DNA from 4 places in the Kosakonia sp. YIM B13571 genome. Region 1 is predicted to be linked to each of the others. Evidence: predicted binding sites of a transcription regulator. Region 1 holds the regulator's gene; each other region holds the start of a gene.

Region 1 (5,927 bases):
TTCGGGAAAATGTAGCGGTTGATCCACGGATCAACACTGTGATCGGTACGTTTTGAGCCGATGGTGTGCAGTAAAAAAATGCCATCGGGTTTCAGGTTACGATCGACGACGCGGAAGTAGGTCGCGTAGTTTTTTGGCCCGACATGTTCAAACATGCCAACGGAGACAATGCGGTCAAATTGCTCGTCAAGGTCGCGATAATCCTGCAAGCGAATATCGACATCCAGCCCTTCGCAACGCTTCTGTGCCAGTTTTTGCTGCTCTGCAGAAATTGTCACACCCACCACGCTGACGCCGTAATTTTGCGCCATAAACTGCGCCAGTCCACCCCATCCACAGCCAATATCCAGCACGCGCATACCGGGTTTCAATTGCAGCTTGTCACCAATAAGCCGCAATTTTGCCCGTTGTGCGTCATCCAGCGTTTCAGCGTCTTTCCAGTAGGCGCAAGAGTATTGCATCTGCGGATCCAGCATGCGGGTAAACAGATCATTACCGAGATCGTAATGTTCTTTGCCCACAATCCAGGCCCTTTTTTTACTTTGCAGATTAAATAATCTTGCTCCGGCAATGCGGAGTGTGTCTTTGAGATGGTGTGGAAGTTGGTTTTCCAGCCCGGCGCGCAGGACTTTGGTAAAGAATATGTCCAGGCGGGCGCAATCCCACCAGCCGTCCATATAACTTTCGCCGAGTCCGAGCGAACCTTCTTGTAAAACACGTTTGAAAAAATCAGGGTTTTTCACCTGAATATCTGACGCTGCGGGACCGTTGACGCGGATACCTGCGCGACCCAGCAGTTCGTTTGCTATACGGAACCAATTGTCATCCCGTACGCTAACTTCTTCTATACACGATGAACTCATAACTTCTCCATCACTCGCAGTGATCAGAACCTTCAAACAGCGTAGACGCTTTTTCGGGCTTGTGAGAAATCTCACGGTTTTCACCGTGAGGCTGATATCCGACGTAGAACAGAGGAAGGGAGAGAACCCTTGCCGAAAGGCCTTCCATGGGTAAACGGGTACAATCCGGTACCCGTTAATGCATAATATTTATCGTATTTATGAAACAGCCGAAAATGAGTATAGGCTTCAATATCGGGTGATTCAATAAAAAGCAGGTAGCAAGCTAATCACTGTGTTATTGATAGTCGCTTGCGCAATTATCAATGCGATGAGGGAGCCACAACCTTTTTATCAGCCAGTTCATCCTGAGTACGGCGCTGTAGCCGATAGCCCAACGCGGCCAGTAACACCATTGACACCATAACACTGGTGGTGGTGAGCAGTGGCGTTGCGATTAGCCATGAGACGACCAGACTTGCCAGGAAACATAAACCCAGCTGTAGCGTATTCTGCAATGCGGCCGCGCGACCGGTTGCCTGCGGGAAAGGGCGCAGAGCCTGCGCGACCACGATAGGGTAAATCGCGCCGTTCGCCATTGCCATAAAGCAGAAGGGGATGAGCAGCGCGGTCAGCGAAACGTCCGGCATAAAACCGACGGCCCAGGTGGCGAGGACACTTAACGCGAAAGCCCCCAGCAGCCACGGCAGCAAACGAGAACCCTGCCATTTCTGCAACGCGGCACGGCAACCGTAACCGCCCACTAAAAAGGCGATGGTTTGCGGCACATAACTGAGGCCTATAACCGATGGGCCATAACCCATTTCATGCAGAATAAACGGCGAGCCGGTCAGCCAGGCGAAGAAGCTGGCAGAGCAGGCGGCATAGATAATTACGTTTCCGCGGTAGTATCGAGCGCGCAGCAGATCCATAAATGTTAGCGGTTGTTCGTGGTGTTCAATTTTCTTCGCCGGTGATTTCAGTCGCCATGCCGGGATCATCAGAATTAACGTAATCGCCAGTAAGGTGGCGAAAATGGCCTGCCAGTTGAAATGCGCAAGGATCCAGGCGCCAAGCAACGGTGCCAGCGCTGGCGTCAAACCCACGAGCGGCATAATGGTGGCGAAGATGCGATTGACGCGATGTGCAGGGTAGTTATCCGTCACCAGCGCCTGCCAGCTTACCGTGGCGGCGCAGACCCCCACGGCTTGCACAAAACGCAGCACCAGTAACAAGGTTGCATCGCGTACCCATAATGTTCCCAGACAGCCCAGCGCAAAAATCGCCAGCCCGGCCAGTAAAACCGGCTTGCGACCATAGCGATCTGATAGCGGCCCCCATACCAATTGCGCAATGGCAAAGCCCGCCAGAAACAGGCTTAAAGTTGCGCTAACCACCGCAGACGATGTGTGTAAATCTTGCTGTATCGCGCTGAAGGCGGGGAGGTACATATCAGTGGCTAAAAAGCCGAGCACGCTTAATCCCGCGAGCCAGACTAAAAATCCGTTGCCAGGTTGCATTAGGGGTTCTCTTTATTGCAGGTAATCAGGGCTGTCGAGTGTAAGGAGTGCATTAGCGCTTGTGAAACGCTAATATTTGCGTAGTGGTTTCAAAATTTTTGCAGGCAGATTATGTGGTCAGAATATTCGCTGGAAGTGGTTGATGCTGTAGCGCGTAATGGCAGTTTTAGCGGTGCGGCGCAGGAGTTACATCGTGTACCTTCTGCGGTGAGCTATACCGTGCGGCAGCTTGAAGAGTGGCTTGCCGTTCCGCTGTTTGAGCGCCGTCATCGGGATGTAGAACTTACGCCTGCCGGGGTCTGGTTTTTGAAAGAAGGGCGAGCTGTTATCAAAAAAATGCAGGTCACTCGTCAGCAGTGCCAGCAAATCGCCAATGGCTGGCGCGGGCAACTGGCGATTGCCGTCGACAACATTGTAAAACCTGAACGTACCCGGCAATTGATCGTCGATTTCTATCGCCATTTCAGTGATGTTGAGTTGCAGGTTTATCAGGAAGTCTTTAACGGAGTCTGGGATGCGCTTGCTGATGGGCGGGTTGAACTGGCGATTGGTGCAACGCAAGCAATCCCCGTCGGTGGACGTTATGCGTTTCGTGATATGGGAATGCTGAGCTGGAAATGTGTGGTTTCCAGCCGCCATCCGTTGGCGTCGATGGCAGGCCCGCTTAGCGACGACACCTTGCGCAACTGGCCTTCACTTATCCAGGAAGATACGTCCCGTTCGTTGCCGAAACGTATTACTTGGCTGCTGGATAATCAGAAACGCGTGATTGTCCCTGATTGGGCATCATCAGAGGCTTGCTTATCTGCAGGGTTATGCGTGGGAATGGTACCGGCACACTTTGCCCGCCCGCGCCTCGACAGTGGCGACTGGGTTGCGCTGACCCTGGAAAATCCCTTCCCGGATGCGGCGTGCTGTCTGACGTGGCAACAAAATGAGGCTTCCCCAGCGTTAAACTGGCTGCTGGAATATCTGGGGGATAGTGAAACGCTGAATGACGAGTGGTTACGGGAGCCGAATTAACGGCTCCGTCAGAAGCGGTTAGCGGCGGTAGTCGCGGAACGGGCCATCGGCCACGGAGCGGCGCTCAACCAGGCGCGGGTGCACTTCAATAGACTGTGACTCTTCGCGCTTGTTGACGATGCGATCAAGCAGCATGGTAAACGCCGTTTCCCCCAGCGAATCTTTCGGCTGGTGAATCGTGGTCAAGGCCGGGGTAAAGAAGCGTGAGTTGCGAACATTGTCATAACCAATCAGGGAAATATCCTGCGGTACGCGTAAACCCATTTCATCGGCAGCGCAAAGCGCGCCCATCGCCATAATGTCGCCGCCGCAAAAGACTGCGGTAGGGCGATGCGTTTGACCAAGGATTTGCTGCATTGCGCGATAGCCGGATTCCGGCTCGAAATCACCCTGTACTATCCAGTTTTCCGGCACAGTAATAAGGGCTTCTTCCATCGCTTTCATAAAGCCTGCCAGGCGGCCAGCACCCGTGTTACGCTCCAGAGGCCCGGGGATCACGCCAATATCGCGATGTCCACGATCGATAAGATAACGCCCGGCCATGTACCCGCCTTCAAAGGCGTTATCAATAACGGAATCAGTAAAGTCGGCCTTCGATTCGCCCCAGTCCATCACCACCATGGGAATATGACGGTACTCTTCCAGCATGCTCAATAGTGATTCCGGGTATTCGGAACACATCACCAGTAAACCATCGACGCGCTTTTGCGCCATCATCGACAGATAAGCGCCCTGTTTTTCCAGGCTATTCCAGGCATTGCCGAGGATTAAGGTGTAACCCTTCTGGAAGCACTTTTTCTCTATGGCTTCGATAATTTCGGCAAAATAGGCTGCTTCGCTGCTGGTTGCCAGCAAGCCGATCGATTTTGTGTGATTGACTTTCAGGCTGCGAGCGACGGCGCTGGGGGAATAGTGCAACTCTTTAATTGCCGCCCACACGGCGTTGCGTGTCTCTTCGGCGACGAAACGGGTTTTGTTGATTACATGTGATACGGTTGTAGTGGAAACGTTTGCTCGTTTCGCTACGTCTTTAATCGTTGCCATCAGATATCACTCCAGACCATATCATAAGCTCCTGATAATACTTTAGGTAAACGTTTGCCTTTAATCACCCTGTACCCATCAAAGGGGGTGCGGTACGCCGGGAAAACGACACGGGACGTCAGGAGGGGAGTCAATGGCCGGTACGCTAATAAATTTAGCGTCGAATTTTGTCTGATCTTGAGCAAAAGGGGAAGTATTAAAACGTTTCTCCTGTGAATTCCCGCAAGATTTTTAAGATAATTTGTGCAAAAATGCGTTATCTCACTTTTTGTGGGGAAATTAAAAAGGGGAAAATTGATGAGCACCGATCTGAAGTATTCTTTAGTTACTACCGTCATCGTTCTGAGCCTGATTGTTTTCGGCGGCCTGACTGCTGCACTGCATTGATCTATCGCGAGGGAGAGCCTTCTCCCTCGTTTTTCTTCCCCCCGCTATTGTTATCACTTCTGCAATAATCTTTTGTCATTCTGCTAACTTCTGTTTTTTGTGATTGCTGTCATACTTTTGACTTCAGCGACAGGGTCGCAAGTCGGCATGTCTTTTTTGGAGTGACAGATGAAAATTAATTTCCCTTTGCTTGCCCTGGCGATTGGCGCCTTCGGCATTGGTACCACCGAGTTTTCCCCGATGGGATTACTGCCGGTTATTGCCCGCGGCGTTGACGTCTCTATTCCGGCGGCGGGGATGCTGATTAGCGCTTATGCTATCGGTGTGATGGTCGGTGCGCCGTTGATGACGCTGTTGCTGTCGCACCGTGGCAGACGCAACGCGCTGATCTTTTTGATGGCGATTTTTACGCTCGGTAACGTGCTATCGGCGATTGCACCGGATTACACCACATTAATGCTGGCGCGTATCGTCACCAGCCTGAACCATGGTGCTTTCTTTGGTCTTGGCTCGGTGGTGGCAGCAAGCGTTGTCGCGAAAGAGAAGCAGGCTAGCGCGGTGGCGACCATGTTCATGGGACTGACCATTGCTAACATTGGCGGTGTACCTGCCGCAACATGGCTGGGTGAAACCATTGGCTGGCGTATGTCGTTTATGGCCACCGCCGGGCTGGGTGTGATTGCCATGGCGAGCCTGTTCTTTTCGCTGCCGAAAGGTGGGGCAGGTGAGCGCCCGGATGTACGTAAAGAGCTTTCGGTGCTGGTACGCCCACAAGTGTTGTCTGCGCTGCTGACGACTGTGCTCGGCGCAGGTGCCATGTTCACGCTGTATACCTATATTGCGCCGGTGCTGCACACCATTACCGATGCCACTCCCGTCTTTGTGACTGCGATGCTGGTGTTGATTGGTGTTGGCTTCTCCATTGGTAACTATCTCGGTGGCAAACTGGCGGATCGCTCGGTCACCGGCACGCTGAAAGGTTTTTTGATCTTGCTGATTGCTATCATGCTGGCGATCCCGTTCCTGGCGCGCAGCGAAGTGGGCGCGGCCATTAGTATGGTGGTATGGGGGGCGGCGACGTTTGCGGTGGTTCCGCCGTTGCAGATGCGCG
Region 2 (5,927 bases), on a different contig from region 1:
CTTTTCCTGACCCATTCCTGTTTACACTCCAGTTCTTGCTCGGGACACGGCAAATCCTTCTCGCTCCACGGTGCCCTGACTTACAGATGAACGTTGCTGGCGTCCCTTCGTATGACACAACTTATTATGGCGAGCTTTGCTATCAGATGTCCAACTGTGCCAAAAAAGTATGACAGTAATCCGTTTTTCACATCTAAGATGATGGAAATAAAGTAACTTTTTCTTTTTGCGAGGGAAGAGGAAAGAAACCCTGCCGCAGCGTGCAGGGCGAAAAGCGATAAATGGCGGGAATTATTCGTCAGCCGCATAACCTTCGGGTGGTAAGCGCACACCATCCAGCCAGGCGCTGTTGTTGTCCATTTTCAGGCGTCCGTCAACAAACCAGCTCACCACCAGCGGATAAATGGCATGCTCCTGCGACTGTACGCGTTCGGTGATCTCTTCTTCCGTATCCCCTTCGAACACCGGCACTTTGGCTTGCAAAATCACCGGGCCGCCGTCCAGCTCATCGGTAACAAAATGCACGCTGGTGCCGTGTTCTTCATCGCCGTTTTCCAGCACCTGACGGTGCGTGTGCAGGCCGGGATATTTCGGCAACAGGGAAGGGTGGATATTCAGCAGACGCCCGGAATAATGCGCGACAAAAGCCGGGCTAAGAATACGCATATAACCCGCCAGCACCACCACATCCGGGGCGTAGGCGTCGATTTCCTGCATCAGTTCGCGATCAAACGCATCGCGGTTGGCGAACTGATCTGCGCTCAGTGCGTGGGCGGGGATATTGGCTTCCCGCGCACGTTCAAGGCCGAACGCATCGGCCTTATTACTGAATACTGCCCGCAGGGTGCCGTTGATTTTCTTCTGTTTGCAGGCGTCAATAATCGCCTGCAAATTGCTTCCGTTGCCGGAAATCAGCACCACGATGTTTTTCATTCAATAACCACGCGCTCACTGGAATCGGACGCTTTGATGATACCGATTTTCCACGCGTTTTCACCTCTTGCATTCAGCAGAGTGATGGCTTTATCGGCTTCAGCCGCAGGCAGCGCAATGACCATGCCGACACCGCAGTTAAAGGTGCGGTACATTTCATGACGGCTCACGTTACCGGCGCTTTGCAGCCAGTTAAATACCGCTGGCCACTGCCAGGAGGATTCATCGATCACCGCCTGGGTGTTATCCGGCAATACGCGCGGAATGTTTTCCCAGAAACCCCCGCCGGTCAGGTGGGCGATGGCGTGGACATCCACGTTTTCAATCAGCTCCAGCACGGACTTCACATAAATGCGAGTCGGTTCCAGCAGGTGATCGGCCAGCGGTTTGCCTTCAAGTTGCGTGGTCAGCGGATCGGCACCGCTCACTTCAAGCACTTTACGCACCAATGAATAGCCGTTGGAGTGCGGGCCGCTGGACGCCAGAGCGACCAGCACGTCGCCGTCGGCCACTTTGGAGCCATCAATGATTTCTGATTTTTCTACCACACCGACGCAGAAACCGGCGACATCGTAATCTTCGCCGTGATACATGCCCGGCATTTCCGCCGTTTCGCCGCCAACCAGCGCACAGCCGGATTGCAGACAACCTTCGGCGATACCGTTGATAACGCTGGCGGCGGTATCGACATCCAACTTGCCAGTAGCGTAGTAATCGAGGAAGAACAGCGGCTCAGCGCCTTGTACCACCAGATCGTTAACGCACATTGCCACCAGGTCGATACCAATAGTGTCGTGACGTTTCAGATCCATCGCCAGGCGCAGTTTTGTGCCCACACCGTCAGTGCCGGAAACCAGTACTGGCTCACGATATTTTTGCGGCAATGCGCACAGCGCGCCGAAGCCGCCCAGACCGCCCATCACTTCCGGGCGACGGGTTTTCTTCACCACGCCTTTGATTCGGTCAACCAGAGCATTGCCCGCGTCGATATCAACACCGGCATCTTTATAGCTGAGAGAGGTTTTATCGGTCACTGCTTGGGTCCCCACGCGTTTACTTGCGGTAGAAATAAAATTCGGCGCAATTCTAACAGCCAAGGCAAACGTTTGCGAGTCCATTATTTAAGGGCGCGGCGGATTCTTGCGATATACTCATTTCCAGTCTGATTGATCGCGATCAAGCGCCTTCCTGTAGCGCAACGGAGAAAAAGCGGTATAATCCGGCGATTTTTTTGTGGCTGCCACCTGTCAGGGGAAAGGAGAAGAGTATGAAGGTCGTGGAAGTAAAACACCCACTCGTCAAACACAAGCTGGGCCTGATGCGAGAGAACGACATCAGCACCAAACGCTTTCGTGAACTCGCCTCAGAAGTGGGCAGCCTGCTGACCTATGAAGCAACGGCTGACCTCGAAACCGAAAAAGTGACCATCGAAGGCTGGAACGGCCCGGTACAGGTTGATCAAATTAAAGGTAAGAAAATCACCGTGGTGCCGATCCTGCGCGCAGGTCTCGGCATGATGGAAGGCGTACTGGAGCACGTACCGAGCGCGCGCATTAGTGTGGTGGGTATCTACCGTAACGAAGAGACGCTGGAGCCGGTACCGTACTTCCAGAAACTGGTGTCCAACATCGACGAGCGCATGGCGCTGGTTGTCGATCCGATGCTGGCGACCGGTGGTTCCATGATCGCTACCATCGACCTGCTGAAAAACGCCGGTTGCCACAGTATTAAAGTGCTGGTGCTGGTTGCTGCGCCGGAAGGCCTGGCGGCGCTGGAAAAAGCGCACCCGGACGTTGAGCTGTACACCGCGTCGATTGATAAGGGGCTGAATGAGCACGGATACATTATTCCGGGCCTCGGCGACGCCGGCGACAAAATCTTTGGTACGAAGTAACTGATAAGAAATCGAAAGCCGACTTTGATAGTCGGCTTTTTTTTGGAATTCATAACACTGCCCGCCATTTTGGACGGGGAGACAAACAACAACACTCAGAGGAAAACACTATGACGCGCCGTGCTATCGGGATAAGTGAAAGACCGCCACTTTTGCAGACGATCCCGCTTAGTTTACAGCATCTGTTCGCCATGTTCGGCGCAACGGTGCTGGTGCCAATCCTGTTCCACATCAACCCGGCCACTGTGCTGCTGTTCAATGGTGTTGGGACGCTGCTTTATATCTTTATTTGTAAAGGGAAAATCCCGGCTTATTTAGGTTCCAGCTTTGCGTTTATCTCCCCGGTACTGCTGTTGCTGCCGCTGGGCTACGAAGTGGCGCTCGGCGGGTTCATTATGTGCGGCGTGCTGTTTTGCATCGTCTCGTTGATTGTGAAAAAAGCGGGTACCGGCTGGCTGGATGTGATGTTCCCGCCTGCGGCGATGGGCGCAATCGTTGCCGTCATCGGTCTTGAACTGGCGGGCGTGGCGGCGAATATGGCCGGCCTGCTGCCGGCAGAAGGGCAGTCTGCGGATTCCAAAACCGTCATCATCTCACTGGTGACGCTGGGCGTGACGGTGTTTGGCTCGGTGCTGTTCCGTGGCTTTATGGCGATTATCCCAATCCTGATTGGTGTGCTGGCGGGCTACGCGCTCTCCTTCGTGATGGGCGTTGTCGATACCGCACCGATTGCGCAGGCGCACTGGTTTGCGCTGCCAACATTTTACACGCCGCGTTTTGAGTGGTTTGCCATTTTCACCATTCTGCCTGCGGCGCTGGTGGTGATTGCCGAGCACGTAGGACACCTGGTGGTAACGGCGAATATCGTCAAAAAAGACCTGATTCGCGATCCGGGCTTGCACCGCTCCATGTTCGCCAACGGCCTTTCGACCATTATCTCCGGTTTCTTCGGCTCAACGCCGAACACCACTTACGGTGAGAACATCGGCGTGATGGCGATTACCCGCGTATACAGCACCTGGGTGATTGGCGGTGCGGCAATCATCGCCATTCTGCTCTCCTGTGTGGGTAAGCTGGCGGCGGCTATCCAGATTATCCCGGTGCCGGTAATGGGCGGTGTTTCCCTGCTGCTGTACGGGGTAATCGGCGCTTCCGGTATCCGCGTGCTGATCGAATCCAAAGTGGATTACAGCAAAGCGCAAAACCTGATCCTGACCTCCGTAATCCTGATCATTGGTGTCAGCGGCGCGAAGGTGCACATTGGTGCCGCCGAGCTGAAAGGGATGGCGCTGGCGACGATCGTCGGGGTGGGTTTGAGCCTGATCTTCAAACTGATTAGCGTATTGCGCCCAGAAGAAGTGGTGCTGGATGCGCAAGAAGATGAAGCGGCGAAATCATAAAGATCGCACTGAATTGAACCGGGCCTCGCGCCCGGTTCAAACCTTGCAACATTTTGTGATAGACTCACTGCGTTTTTTGTAAGCCTTGTTGAGGTACTTCTGAACACGCCGGCACAGCTCTCCCTGCCATTGTATTTACCCGATGATGAAACCTTTGCAAGTTTCTGGCCGGGTGATAACCCCTCTTTACTGGCGGCACTGCAAAACGTTCTGCGCCAGGCGCATAGCGGATACATCTATTTCTGGTCGCGTGAAGGCGCGGGGCGCAGCCATTTGCTGCATGCGGCTTGTGCCGAGCTCTCCCAGCGCGGCGATGCCGTAGGTTATGTGCCGCTCGATAAGCGTACCTGGTTTGTACCGGAAGTGCTGGATGGGATGGAACAACTCTCGCTGGTGTGTATCGATAATATTGAATGCGTAGCCGGTGATGAGCCGTGGGAGATGGCGATATTCAATCTCTACAACCGCATTCTTGAACAGGGCAAAACCCGCTTGCTGATCACCGGCGACAGGCCGCCGCGCCAGCTCAAGCTTGGTCTGCCAGATCTGGCGTCAAGGCTGGATTGGGGGCAAATCTACAAGCTGCAACCGCTCTCTGACGAAGACAAACTGCAAGCCTTACAGCTGCGGGCGCGGATCCGTGGTTTTGAACTGCCAGAAGATGTGGGGCGGTTTTTGTTAAAGCGGCTGGACAGAGAAATGCGTACGCTGTTCGATACGCTGGATGAACTGGATCGCGCGTCGATCACTGCCCAGCGCAAGCTGACCATTCCGTTCGTCAAAGAGATCCTCAAACTCTGAACCCTCGCCACGCGGCGAGGGTTTTTTCATGCTACAAAATCTCCAGCACCTGCTCCGGCGGGCGACCGATTCGTGCTTTGCCGTGGCTAACGACAATCGGGCGTTCAAGCAGTTTCGGGTTATCCACCAGCGCCTGCACCAGTTGCGCTTCCGTCAGTGCGCTATCGCTAAGCTGCAACTCTTTGTAGAGATCTTCTTTGCTGCGCATCAGCTCACGCGCGCTGGTCATGCCGAGCATTTTCAGCAGCTTTTGCACCGTCGCTACGTCCGGCGGTGTCTCCAGATAGAGCACCACTTCAGGCTCAACACCGTTCTCCTTCAGCAGCGCCAGCGTTTCACGGCTCTTTGAACAGCGTGGGTTATGGTAAATCTTCACCGTCTCTGACATCTCTTCTCCTTATTACATTTTCTGGTACGGCTTAAACCGTTGCTGCAACTCGCGTAGCTGGTCAATTCGCGCATCGTAACGCGCTTGTTGCAAGCTGCCGAGTTTCACCTGCGAACTGGCGCTGCTCAGCAAGGTAATGGCCTGATCCAGCTTACCCACCAGCGCTAACCCTTCCGCACGCGCGGCCAGTTCCTGATCGCGGTTATTCAGCGCCGCTTCGGCCTGCGCCAGTAAATCCCAGCCGTTGACGTCATCTTTATAGGTAAACGTGTAACGGTTAAGAATGCGCGCGGCTTCAGCGGGCTGGCCGCCTTCCAGGTAAGCGTTCGCCAGGTTGAGTTGCAGCACCGGGTTGGTTTTCAATTCACTGGCGGCATTGAGGCGTTTAATGGCATCCGCGCTTTTGTTCTGCCCTAAATCGATATCGGTCGCCAGATCGAGATACCAGGCGTTATTCGGGCTGGCGCTCAGCAGCGGCTGCAAGGTTTTGGCCGCCTCAGCGTAATTTTTC
Region 3 (5,927 bases), on a different contig from region 1:
TGAGAACCAGCATGAAATTGAGCATATTGTCGAACATTTTCAGTACCTGTTTATACAACGGCTGTAGCTCGGTGAAGTCGTATACTGTCAGCGGATAATCCGCGAGTTCGCTGGCAAAAAGCTGCTGGAGACGCGCTCGCGCCGCCGCCATCTGCGAGGTGCTGTGCAGTTGCAGAATGATAGCCGTCGCGCCTGGCGTTTCCTGACCAAATAGCAGCTGTTGCGCCTGGCGCAGATGGATGCCAACAAAGCTATCATCCAGCTCGCGAGCGGGTTGCGGCTGAATACCTTCCACTTTTACGCGTACTATGTTCGGCGCGCCGTTGCCGGAAGCTGCCAGAAGCTCGATGTAATTGTCACTGTCCGTAGCGTGCGCCTGTCGCGCTTGCTGCGACAGTTGCAGAAGATCGCCGGGAAGATCGGCTGCGTGGTTCTCTTTGGCTGGCGGAGGACTGCAAGGCTGGTTTTTTGCGAGGGCGCACAATTGCAGCAAACGCGCCAGACCGCCGCCAATAAATGCCGAATCTGCTGCGGCACCAGAGTATATGTGGCGGTTTTGCAGGAAATCACCGAGGTGGTATTCGTCCCATTTGTTCAGTTGCACTTTTCCTGCGGCTTCACTGCCGTAAATAAGTGCCGGACGTGACGTACCGACAGCATAATGCCCGGCGATGCCTGTCAGCATGAGCACTGGCGTGCTGACGGTGAGCATCGGTTGCAGTACCGGATCGCGGGTGATGATATCCATCACTTTCTGGTAATGACGGATGCTGTATTCCGCCGGGTTTCCCGTACCGTGCAGTAAATAATCCCGATGCTGAATTTGCAGATGACCGGTGCTACGAACAAATGTCGTTTGCAAACTGTATTTGATGGAGTGGTTATAACCGCCAAACAGCAGAATTCCGACGGCGCCAACCACGATTGCGCAGAGCGTTGATAAGGTACGACGACGGTTGCGCAGCAGGTTGCGCAGTGCGTGTTTCAGCGTTTTTAGTCTCAGCATGTTCTCTCCTTATCGGGTGCTCGGGCCACTCACACAGCCATCGTGTACGACATACAGGTCATCGGCCTCGGCAATCACCTGCGGATCGTGGGAAGAGAACACCACCGTAACGGCATGCTCCTGCTGCAAACGCCGTAACAGCTGTAAAATTGATTTGCCTGTTTTGCTGTCGAGGTTCGCGGTGGGTTCGTCGGCCACCACCAACGTTGGGCGGTGAATGAGCGCCCGGGCGATGGCGACGCGTTGACGCTGCCCGCCAGAGAGCTGGTTCGGCAATGAATCGGCTTTATCGCCAAGGCCGACGCTCTCAAGCATGTCGTTGACCGCCTGCTTGCGCCAGGCCGCAGTTCGATGCTGCGCCAGAAGCGGAATTTCGACGTTTTCGCGTGCGGTCAGCACCGGGATAAGATTGAAGTTCTGGAAGATAAATCCAAGATTACGGGCGCGAAAAGCGCTGCATTGGTCGTCATTAAGGCTGTTCATTTCGCGATCGGCAATAACCAGACGGCCACTATCGGGAGTATCGATACCGCCGATTAAGTTCAGGAGTGTCGTTTTGCCACTGCCAGACTGACCGGATAATACGGTAAACCGTTTTGGTGCAATGTTGAGCGTCACTTCTTTTAATGCCTCAACACGAACCTGTCCTAATAAATAACTTTTACTGACGGCCTGCATTTCAACTGCCCACATCGTTCCCTGTTCCTTAGCGTGAAGTTCCTGTTTGGTGTCGGCTACCCGTTACGGCAGGGGGCGGATTCTATAGATATCATTTTGCTTTTAATACATAGCTTGCTTATTAATGTTTTGGTTAATTATGTTTTTCGGATAATTATCACGATGGAACGGAAAATAGTAAGACGATCCCTACTGACAATATGCTGTCAGGAGCCCTCTGGCAGACTCGCTGTGTTGATTTTTTAACGCAGAGGAACAGAGCATGAATACATTAGTGAATTGGTTTGAATTACCAGTACAGCAACTGGATCGCGCCGTGGCGTTTTATGAGCATGTATTAGGTGGGCAGTTTCGCCATGAGACCGTAGCCGGTATCGAGATGGCGGTTTTTCCGCATGTAAAACCCGCCACCGGCGGTGCGCTGGTAAAAGGGCCAATGTTCCAGCCGGCAAGCGGTGGTACAGTGGTTTACCTGGCGACAGCAAACCTTGCGGCTGCGCTGGAGCGCGTGCATGAAAAGGGCGGTGAATGTTGCTTTGGCCCGGAAGTATTGCCGCAGGGCATCGGTACTATTGCCTTGATTATTGACAGTGAGGGTAACCGGGTTGGATTGCATCAACCCGCCTGAACCACTGATGTCCGTGCTGAATGCGCGGGCTTTTCTTCATCCGGATAAGTTATGAGCCGTCGTGCTGATCGATTGTTTCAGATAGTTCAGGTTCTGCGTACCCGACGTCGCGTGACGGCGGCGCTACTGGCCGAGCGGCTGGAGGTTTCTGAACGCACCATCTATCGCGACATTCGCGATTTGTCGCTCTCTGGCGTACCGATCCAGGGCGAAGCAGGCAGCGGTTATCGTTTACTGCCCGGTTTCGATTTGCCGCCGTTAATGTTTACCGGCCTTGAGGTTGAAGCACTAATTGCCGCTATCGGCATGTTGCAAACCTGGAGCGGCGATACGCTGGCACAAGCTGCTGGTTCGGCGCAGGAAAAACTTTTGTCTGTGCTGCCTTACGACAAACGCATTACGGCTGAACGCAACCGCATCGTTTCACCCAATTTTGATAAATACCCGCAGGTACGCGTCTGGTTTGATGTTATGCACCAGGCGATGCGACTGCATCAGGAGCTGCATCTGCATTATGAAGACGACAAAGGAATAGCCTCGGAGCGGGTGATCCATCCGTTAGGGTTGTCGTTTATGGGAAGTGTTTGGGTATTGGTGTCGTGGTGTACGTTACGTGATGACTATCGTTGTTTCCGTCTCGATCGCTGCACGTCGGTCACTTTTACTGGCAAGACATTTACGGAACGCGCGGACAGATCGATGCAGGCATTTGTTAACCTGCAGAAAGCGCGCTGGCAATAAAAAAGCCGACCATCGGGTCGGCTTTTATGCAATGCAGTGGGATTAGAAGTTGTAACCAACAACCAGGTAACCACCCCAACCGGTAGAACGCACATAGGTATCGCCCATGGCTGCATCATCTTTTAACTGACCGCCATTGTGCCAGTAACGCGCAACCACAGAGTAGTGCCAGTGATCGTAGCCCAGCGAGAGGATATGGCTGGAGGCAATCGAGTTGTTGGTGCGGAACTGTTCGCCGTTAACGTAGTAGCGGCTGTCGCCCAGTTTTGAACCCCAGTCAAAGTTGGTAAAACCGATATAGTTCAGCTGACCGCCCCACAGGCTGGTGATCGGCACGAAATATTTCACTTTGAAACGGTAGCCATCCCACTCGTTCTGGTTTGGCGCATCGTAGTTCTGCCACTGGTATTTCGCATAGACGTTCAGGGAGAGGCTCATCGGCAGACCGGTGTCGATATCGGTACCCAGACCCATGTACCAGGTGCTCTGGCGGCCGGAAGCGTTGCGACCCATGTCGTAAATGTAGTTGTTGGCGAAATACCACTCTTTGAACGGACCAAAGCTCAGATCGCTGCCGGTCAGTTTATCAATAGAGAAACGCGGCTCGATTTCCATAAACAGCGGCGAACCGTGGTTCCAGATCCCCTTCGCACCGGTGTTACCACCGAAGAAGACCGGCGCATCCAGGTAGCCGTAGAAATCAAACCAATCTTTCTTGGCGAACGCTTCATATTCCAGATAAGTATCGTTACGCGGAACAGGTCCGAAACGGGTGTGGTAGCTGCCCACCACGTTTACGCTCTGGTGCCACCAGTCGGAAACGTATTCAGGTTTGCTGTTATCCGCTGCGTTAGCAGTAAAAGAAGCGGAAAGCGCCAGAGCAGCACCGGCTGCGAGAATTGTTTTTTTCATCATTACGCCACTGATTGAGATCCCAGACGGGAGTGAAAGAAAGCACGCATGGAGTTTCTAAATGTTTCATATTTCTGCGCGCCTATTATAAGTATCCGCGTTCACAAAAATATGTGTTGTTTCACATTATTGACACACGCGTAATCGATTGCGTTCACGTTTGCGTGCAATAAACGACGGCGATTGTACTGGCATTTATCGATATTGCAAATTGGTGAATGTGATGAAGAGATGACAAAAAAGAAGAAAATGCATGACAGAGAGTAAGAAAGGGCGACAGCGTCGCCCCTGGGGTTACGGCAAATTGGTGGGCTGGATATCGTGAATGCGGACAAAGCCTAACTGCTCCGGTGTGATGCCGTTAAGTTGCAGCGGAATATCAACGTCACTCGGTGCCAGCGTGCTGGCCGGTGCGTTAATCAGCTGGTTTTGTACATTCACTTCCTGGTAGTTCTCGGTGGTGCCCTGGATCTGACCCCACTCAACGGTTCCACTGAACGCCGGTAACGGATCGTTGGATTCGCCCTGGATCCGCAACACAACGCGGGTTCCCGCCGCATTCGGCGCGATATTTTGCAACGACATCCGCAGCATACCGATTTGGCTATTCAACCGGGCGGGCGTGTTGGCACCTGGCAGCAGGTAAACGCCGCTGCCGGATTTGGCATTCAGGGTGTTCTGCTGGGTGATTTTCACCGTCTCTTTGTTCAGCTTGCTCATTTCATTATTTAGCGTGCTGACACTTTGATGGAGCTGGCGAACTTCGCTTTGCTGGGCGCAGGCACTGAGGGCAAAAAGGCTTCCCAGTAACAGGGTTCTTAGGTAACGTCTTGTCATTGTGTCTGTTTCCTTGGATAGGATCTTCTCTGTAATGGTAGATCGCAACGGCCTCGTTGCCATCGATCCATTGTCTCAAAAACGGTCTGCCTTTGTTGTCATGCCAGTTCAGGGTAAAATAGATTTCAGTTAACTCTAACGTCAGGACGCCGTATGCATTGCCCATTCTGTTTCGCCGTGGATACCAAAGTTATCGATTCTCGCCTGGTGGGTGAAGGTTCATCCGTTCGCCGTCGCCGGCAGTGCCTGGTCTGCAATGAGCGTTTCACCACCTTTGAAGTGGCGGAGCTTGTGATGCCGCGCGTCGTGAAAAGTAATGATGTGCGTGAACCGTTCAATGAAGAGAAGCTGCGTCGTGGCATGTTAAAAGCGCTGGAAAAGCGCCCGGTCAGCGCGGACGACGTAGAAATGGCGTTAAATCACATTAAATCGCAACTTCGCGCAACTGGCGAACGGGAAGTGCCGAGTAAGATGATTGGCAATTTGGTGATGGAGCAGCTGAAAAAGCTCGATAAAGTGGCCTATGTCCGCTTTGCCTCCGTCTACCGTAGCTTTGAAGATATTCGCGAATTTGGCGAAGAGATCGCCCGTCTACAGGACTAATCATGCTTGACGAAATGTACATGGCGCGAGCGCTGAAACTGGCGCAGCGTGGGCGTTTTACCACTCACCCGAACCCGCGTGTCGGCTGCGTAATTGTCAATGACGGCAACATTGTCGGCGAAGGTTTTCATTACCGTGCTGGCGAACCGCACGCGGAAGTACATGCGTTGCGCATGGCGGGCGAACGGGCTCGTGGTGCGACGGTGTATGTCACGCTGGAACCTTGCAGCCATCACGGGCGTACGCCGCCATGTTGCGAAGCGCTGATTAATGCTGGTGTTGCGCGCGTGGTCGCCGCGATGCAGGATCCTAACCCGCAGGTGGCCGGACGCGGTTTGTATCGCTTGCAGCAAGAAGGTATTGAAGTCAGCCACGGGTTAATGATGAGTGAAGCTGAAGCGTTGAATAAAGGCTTTCTCAAACGTATGCGCACCGGGTTCCCTTACGTTCAGCTTAAACTGGGCGCGTCGCTTGATGGCAGTACCGCGATGGCCAGCGGCGAAAGTCAGTGGATCACCTCAC
Region 4 (5,927 bases), on a different contig from region 1:
CACCAGCGGCGAAAAGAAGAGGTTGAAACCAATGATAATGACCGCCAGCCAGGCCACATGAGTTCCGGAGTGAAAAGCCAGCGCGAACAGCAGTGTCGCCAGCGCCAGTACGCGCAGAGCCGTAATCAAGCGGGAAGGATCGCTCACGCGTGGGGCGATGAAAAGGCTGCCAAGAAAACGGGCGACAAGACCGGCACCAAGCAGCATACCGATGATTTCCGGGGTCAGCCCCACGCCTTTGAGCCAGACGCTCCAGAAAGGTAAAAAGATGCCGTAGCTAAAAAAGTAGGTGAAATAAGCGAGCGCCAGCCAGCGCGTGGACTGCAAGACCATGATTTCCTCCTGAATGGAGGCGATAGTCTGGCGATAAATAACAGGGCTGGCAAGTAACAATCAGGCAACACATGCGCTTACCCAATGTTTGCTGGCGAATATCAGCATCCAGGCTGCTCGCCGTTGCTTAGCGGATATAAGAATCGAGAACGCTCAGCACTACATCCAGATCCGCTTCACGCTTAATTTCGTCGTTCTCATGCACGATATGATCGGTTAGATGCCCTTTGATAACCTCGCGCATTAACCCGTTTACTGCGCCACGGATCGCCGCGATTTGCTGCAAAACCTGGGCGCATTCATGGGGCTCGTCGAGCATTTTTTTCAGCGCGGCAACCTGCCCTTCTATTTTGCTCGCCCGCGCTTTTAGCTTTTTCTTGTCCCGGATGGTGTGCGACATACAGACCTCAAATCGACCGTGCTTAAACGAACTTTAGCATACCATGCATCAACTGGGGGGGAGTTTATTTCTACTGGGGGGTAGTATTTTTTACTGGGGGGGAGTAGATTTGAGCGCACAAATTGTTACCGAGAATTATTCTCATGAATGACTTCACCATGCTTTTTCAGCAAGGGAATGCCTGGTTTTTTATTCCAAGCGCTATCCTGCTCGGCGCGCTGCACGGCCTCGAACCGGGGCACTCAAAAACAATGATGGCCGCATTTATCATCGCCATCAAAGGCACTGTTAAACAGGCCGTGATGCTGGGTCTCGCCGCCACGCTGTCGCACACGGTGGTGGTGTGGCTGATTGCGCTCGGAGGCATGTATCTCAGCAACCAATTCACCGCGCAAGCCGTTGAACCCTGGCTGCAAATGGTGTCTGCGGTGGTCATCTTTGGTACGGCGGTGTGGATGTTCCTGCGCACCTGGCAAGGTGAACGTTCGTGGCTCGCCGGGCATCATCACCACCACGATCATGACCACAGCCACGCGCATCGCGCGCCCAGCATGGTGCTTCAACCCGTTACACACGCCCGAGTTACCGCACAGCCAACAATTCTGTCGCTGCGTAAAGTGACCAAAGAGGAGGAGTATCAGGATGCGCACGAGCGGGCGCACGCGCGGGATATTGAGCGGCGTTTTACCGGCGGTGAAGTGACAAACGGGCAGATCCTGCTATTTGGTTTAACTGGCGGCCTCATCCCCTGCCCGGCGGCTATCACTATTTTGCTGATCTGTATTCAATTGAAAGCCATCACGTTGGGCGCAACGCTGGTAGTCAGCTTCAGTATTGGTCTCGCACTGACACTGGTTGCGGTTGGCGTTGGCGCGGCAATCAGCGTACAGCAAGCGGCAAAACGCTGGTCTGGATTCAACACCCTGGCGCGTAAGGCGCCCTATTTTTCCAGTGCGCTTATCGCACTTGTCGGCATTTATATGGGTATTCACGGTTATAGCGCACTGCAATAAGGCATAAAAAAACCCGCCGCAGCGGGTTTTTCAGACCTGAATAAATTTATGCGTAAACCGGGAAGCGGGCGCAGATATCCAGAACTTTCTGTTTAGTGCGCTCAATAACAGCTTCGTCATTGATGCTATCCAGCACGTCACACATCCAGCCAGCCAGTTCCTTCACTTCCGCTTCTTTGAAGCCACGACGAGTGACCGCCGGGCTACCGATACGGATACCGGAGGTAACAAACGGGCTCTTCGGATCGTTCGGCACGCTGTTTTTGTTCACGGTGATGTTCGCACGGCCCAGCGCGGCATCCGCTTCTTTACCGGTCAGGTTCTTATCAACCAGGTCCAGCAGGAACAGGTGGTTTTCAGTACCGCCAGACACCACTTTGTAGCCACGGTTCAGGAACACTTCCACCATCGCTTTGGCGTTTTTGGCAACCTGCTGCTGATAAACTTTAAACTCTGGCTCCATCGCTTCTTTCAGTGCCACCGCTTTTGCCGCGATAACGTGCATCAGCGGGCCGCCCTGCGCGCTTGGGAAAACAGCGGAGTTCAGCTTTTTGTACAGCTCTTCGTCACCGCCTTTCGCCAGGATCAGACCACCGCGCGGACCCGCCAGGGTTTTATGGGTGGTGGTGGTCACAACGTGCGCATGCGGAACCGGGTTCGGGTAAACGCCAGCGGCAATCAGACCCGCAACGTGTGCCATGTCAACGAACAGGTAAGCACCGATGCTGTCGGCGATTTCACGCATTTTTGCCCAGTCAACGATACCGGAGTAAGCAGAGAAACCACCGATAATCATCTTCGGTTTATGCTCTTTCGCCTGCTTCGCCATGTCTTCGTAGTCAATTTTACCGGACTCATCAATACCGTAAGGGATGATGTTGTACAGTTTGCCAGAGAAGTTAACCGGGGAGCCGTGAGTCAGGTGACCGCCCTGCGCCAGGTTCATACCCAGAACGGTATCGCCCGGTTGCAGCAGCGCAGTGTAGACCGCGAAGTTCGCCTGTGAACCGGAGTGCGGCTGTACGTTCGCGTAGTCAGCGCCAAACAGCTCTTTCGCGCGATCAATCGCCAGTTGTTCAACGATATCCACATACTCGCAACCGCCGTAGTAGCGTTTGCCCGGGTAGCCTTCGGCGTATTTGTTCGTCAGCTGAGAACCTTGAGCCTGCATTACACGCGGGCTGGTGTAGTTTTCGGAGGCGATCAGTTCAATGTGTTCTTCCTGACGTACTTTTTCCTGCTCCATAGCCTGCCACAGTTCGGCATCATAATCGGCAATGTTCATTTCACGCTTTAACATCCGCATCTCCTGACTCAGCTAACAAAACAACTCTAAACGAGGGCCCAATTTGGGGGACGGCCCACAGTATAACTGATTAATATTCTGATAACAGGTCTTGACAAAGGTTTTTACGCAAACGATTGGCTCCGCGTCAGGCAAGGGTTTGAGCGATAACGACGTTGCCCGCGAAAGCGGATTTCTTTTCAGGTTTGTGATGCAACTTATTCACGATGTAAATCCCTTTACATTGTCCACTCTTTACAAGCCAGGGCGCCGCGCTATAAGATGCATTTAAAATGCAACTTTAAAATAATCTGCAAAAAAGGAAGCAATTATGCTCGACGCTCAAACCATCGCTACGGTCAAAGCCACTCTTCCCTTGCTGGCGGCAACCGGCCCCAAACTCACTGCCCATTTTTATGACCGGATGTTCACTCACAACCCGGAACTGAAAGAGATTTTCAATATGAGCAACCAGCGCAACGGCGATCAGCGTGAAGCGCTGTTCAACGCCATTGCCGCTTACGCCAGCAATATTGATAATCTTGCCGCACTGCTGCCGGCGGTTGAAAAAATCGCCCAGAAGCACACCAGCTTCCAGATCCAGCCGGAACAGTACAACATCGTCGGCACGCACCTGCTGGCGACGCTGGACGAGATGTTCAGCCCCGGACAGGAAGTGTTGGACGCCTGGGGAAAGGCCTACGGCGTACTGGCGGGTGTCTTTATCAACCGTGAAGCGCAAATCTACAGCGAACACGCCGAAAAAGCGGGCGGCTGGCAAGGCACGCGCGCATTTCGCCTGGTAGAGAAAAAACCGCAGAGCGCGCTTATCACCAGTTTTGAATTCGAACCGGTCGACGGCCAGCCGGTCGCCGCTTATCAACCAGGGCAATATCTTGGTGTCTGGCTGAAACCTGAAGGTTTCGCCAATCAGGAGATCCGCCAGTACTCCCTGACCCGCAAGCCTGACGGCAAAAGCTACCGTATCGCGGTAAAACGAGAAGAAGGTGGCCAGGTTTCTAACTGGCTGCATAACAGCGCAAAAGTGGGCGACATTGTGTATCTTGCGGCACCTGCCGGGGATTTCTTTATTGATGTACAGAGCAACACGCCGGTCACGCTGATCTCCGCCGGTGTAGGTCAAACCCCGATGCTGGCGATGCTCGACAGCCTTTCTAAATCGCAGCATGCCGCACAGGTAAACTGGTTCCACGCTGCGATGAATGGCGACGTACATGCTTTTGCCGATGAAGTGAGCAAACTCGGTGCGTCGCTGAACCATTTTTATCAGCATGTTTGGTATCAACAGCCGGCGGCGGCTGAGGTGAATAGAGGTCGCTATCACAGTGAAGGGTTGATGGATTTACGCGTGCTGGAAGGGAAGTTCAGCGATCCGGCGATGCAGTTTTATCTCTGCGGCCCGGTCGGTTTTATGCAATTTGTCGCTCAACAGCTGGTCGCGCTTGGCGTGAACAAAGAGAGCATTCATTACGAATGCTTTGGCCCGCATAAGGTGCTGTAAAGCAGACTCCCTCACCCTGCGGGGTGAGGGAAGAAATTAGATTGCGGCGTCGTCTTCTTCGCCGGTACGGATACGCACCACGCGCGCGACATCAAAGACGAAAATCTTGCCATCGCCGATTTTACCGGTCTGAGCAGTACGGATAATGGTGTCCACGCAGGTATCAACGATGTCGTCAGTCACGACAATTTCAATCTTCACCTTCGGCAGAAAATCCACCATATACTCCGCGCCACGGTAAAGTTCAGTGTGGCCTTTCTGGCGACCAAAACCTTTCACTTCCGTTACCGTCATCCCGGTGATGCCGACTTCAGCCAGCGCTTCACGTACGTCATCCAGTTTGAAAGGTTTAATAATCGCATCAATCTTTTTCATGGTCGTTCCTTACACGCTCTTGCCAGTCTGCTGCATCGTAATCGGTTGCTCACAGTACCATAATCATTTCGCCATTACTCTTTAAAGTCATTGGCGTCCAGCTCATGGCGCGAGAGCAGTTTATAAAATTCGGTGCGGTTACGCCCCGCCATTCGCGCGGCATGCGTGACATTGCCCTTGGTGATTTGCAGCAGCTTACGCAGGTAGTTCAGTTCAAACTGATTACGCGCTTCGACAAAGGTCGGCAGCGCGGTATTTTCCCCTTCCAGCGCCTGCTCCACCAGCGCATCACTGATAACGGGCGATGAGGTAAGCGCCACGCATTGTTCAATGACGTTAACCAACTGTCGCACGTTGCCAGGCCAACTGGCGGTCATCAAACGCTTCATAGCATCGGTAGAAAATGCACGAACAAAAGGTTTATGCCTTTCTGCCGACTGTTTTAGCAAGTGATTGGCCAGCAGCGGAATGTCTTCCGCACGTTCAGCCAGCGCCGGGATCTTCAGGCTAACCACATTCAGCCGATAGTAGAGATCTTCGCGAAACTCGCCGCGCGCCATCGCTTTCGGTAAATCACGGTGCGTGGCTGAAATGATGCGCACATTAATATCAATATCGCGGTTGCTACCGAGCGGACGCACTTTGCGCTCCTGCAACACGCGCAACAATTTGACCTGCAACGGAATCGGCATATCGCCAATCTCATCGAGGAACAGCGTGCCGCCCTCCGCCGCCTGAAACAGCCCCTCGCGGCTGCTGACCGCGCCGGTAAACGCCCCGCGCGCGTGACCGAACAACTCAGATTCCAATAACTGTTCCGGCAACGCGCCGCAGTTAATGGCGATAAACGCACTTTTGCTGCGCGGACTGGCGTTATGAATCGCCTGCGCGAGCACCTCTTTCCCGGTACCGCTCTGGCCGTTAATCAACAAGCTCACGTCAGACTGCGCCACCATCCGCGCCTGCTCCAGCAAACGCAGCATCACCGGGCTACGGGTG

The links. The regulator PurR, encoded in region 1, represses purine synthesis genes. The targets are predictions, from matches to a motif close to CANGCAAACGTTTGCNTG.
Region 2: a site for PurR is predicted at 2,029-2,046, ahead of purM (phosphoribosylformylglycinamidine cyclo-ligase). Genes of this name have one in related genera too.
Region 3: a site for PurR is predicted at 4,103-4,120, ahead of ACFX4O_RS04360 (nucleoside-specific channel-forming protein Tsx). Genes of this name have one in related genera too.
Region 4: a site for PurR is predicted at 3,158-3,175, ahead of glyA (serine hydroxymethyltransferase). Genes of this name have one in related genera too.

What each region holds. Positions count from the first base shown of each region.
Region 1 is NZ_JBHZPL010000002.1:166,013-171,939, forward strand. It holds gene cfa (cyclopropane fatty acyl phospholipid synthase) at 1-863, opposite strand, end outside; gene punC (purine nucleoside transporter PunC) at 1,166-2,362, opposite strand; gene punR (DNA-binding transcriptional activator PunR) at 2,474-3,385, shown strand; gene purR (HTH-type transcriptional repressor PurR) at 3,404-4,429, opposite strand; gene ACFX4O_RS05935 (YnhF family membrane protein) at 4,727-4,816, shown strand; gene ACFX4O_RS05940 (MFS transporter) at 4,985-5,927, shown strand, end outside.
Region 2 is NZ_JBHZPL010000007.1:104,595-110,521, forward strand. It holds gene ppk1 (polyphosphate kinase 1) at 1-15, opposite strand, end outside; gene purN (phosphoribosylglycinamide formyltransferase) at 292-933, opposite strand; gene purM (phosphoribosylformylglycinamidine cyclo-ligase) at 930-1,967, opposite strand; gene upp (uracil phosphoribosyltransferase) at 2,201-2,827, shown strand; gene uraA (uracil permease) at 2,938-4,227, shown strand; gene ACFX4O_RS16820 (DnaA inactivator Hda) at 4,327-5,028, shown strand; gene arsC (arsenate reductase (glutaredoxin)) at 5,060-5,416, opposite strand; gene bepA (beta-barrel assembly-enhancing protease) at 5,429-5,927, opposite strand, start outside.
Region 3 is NZ_JBHZPL010000001.1:895,533-901,459, reverse strand. It holds gene ACFX4O_RS04380 (ABC transporter permease) at 1-1,006, opposite strand, end outside; gene ACFX4O_RS04375 (ABC transporter ATP-binding protein) at 1,016-1,699, opposite strand; gene ACFX4O_RS04370 (VOC family protein) at 1,947-2,312, shown strand; gene ACFX4O_RS04365 (helix-turn-helix transcriptional regulator) at 2,364-3,053, shown strand; gene ACFX4O_RS04360 (nucleoside-specific channel-forming protein Tsx) at 3,096-3,965, opposite strand; gene ACFX4O_RS04355 (DUF3251 domain-containing protein) at 4,260-4,802, opposite strand; gene nrdR (transcriptional regulator NrdR) at 4,956-5,405, shown strand; gene ribD (bifunctional diaminohydroxyphosphoribosylaminopyrimidine deaminase/5-amino-6-(5-phosphoribosylamino)uracil reductase RibD) at 5,408-5,927, shown strand, end outside.
Region 4 is NZ_JBHZPL010000007.1:38,285-44,211, reverse strand. It holds gene ACFX4O_RS16565 (3-phenylpropionate MFS transporter) at 1-333, opposite strand, end outside; gene rcnR (Ni(II)/Co(II)-binding transcriptional repressor RcnR) at 461-733, opposite strand; gene ACFX4O_RS16555 (nickel/cobalt efflux protein RcnA) at 877-1,746, shown strand; gene glyA (serine hydroxymethyltransferase) at 1,793-3,046, opposite strand; gene hmpA (NO-inducible flavohemoprotein) at 3,363-4,553, shown strand; gene glnB (nitrogen regulatory protein P-II) at 4,590-4,928, opposite strand; gene glrR (two-component system response regulator GlrR) at 5,003-5,927, opposite strand, start outside.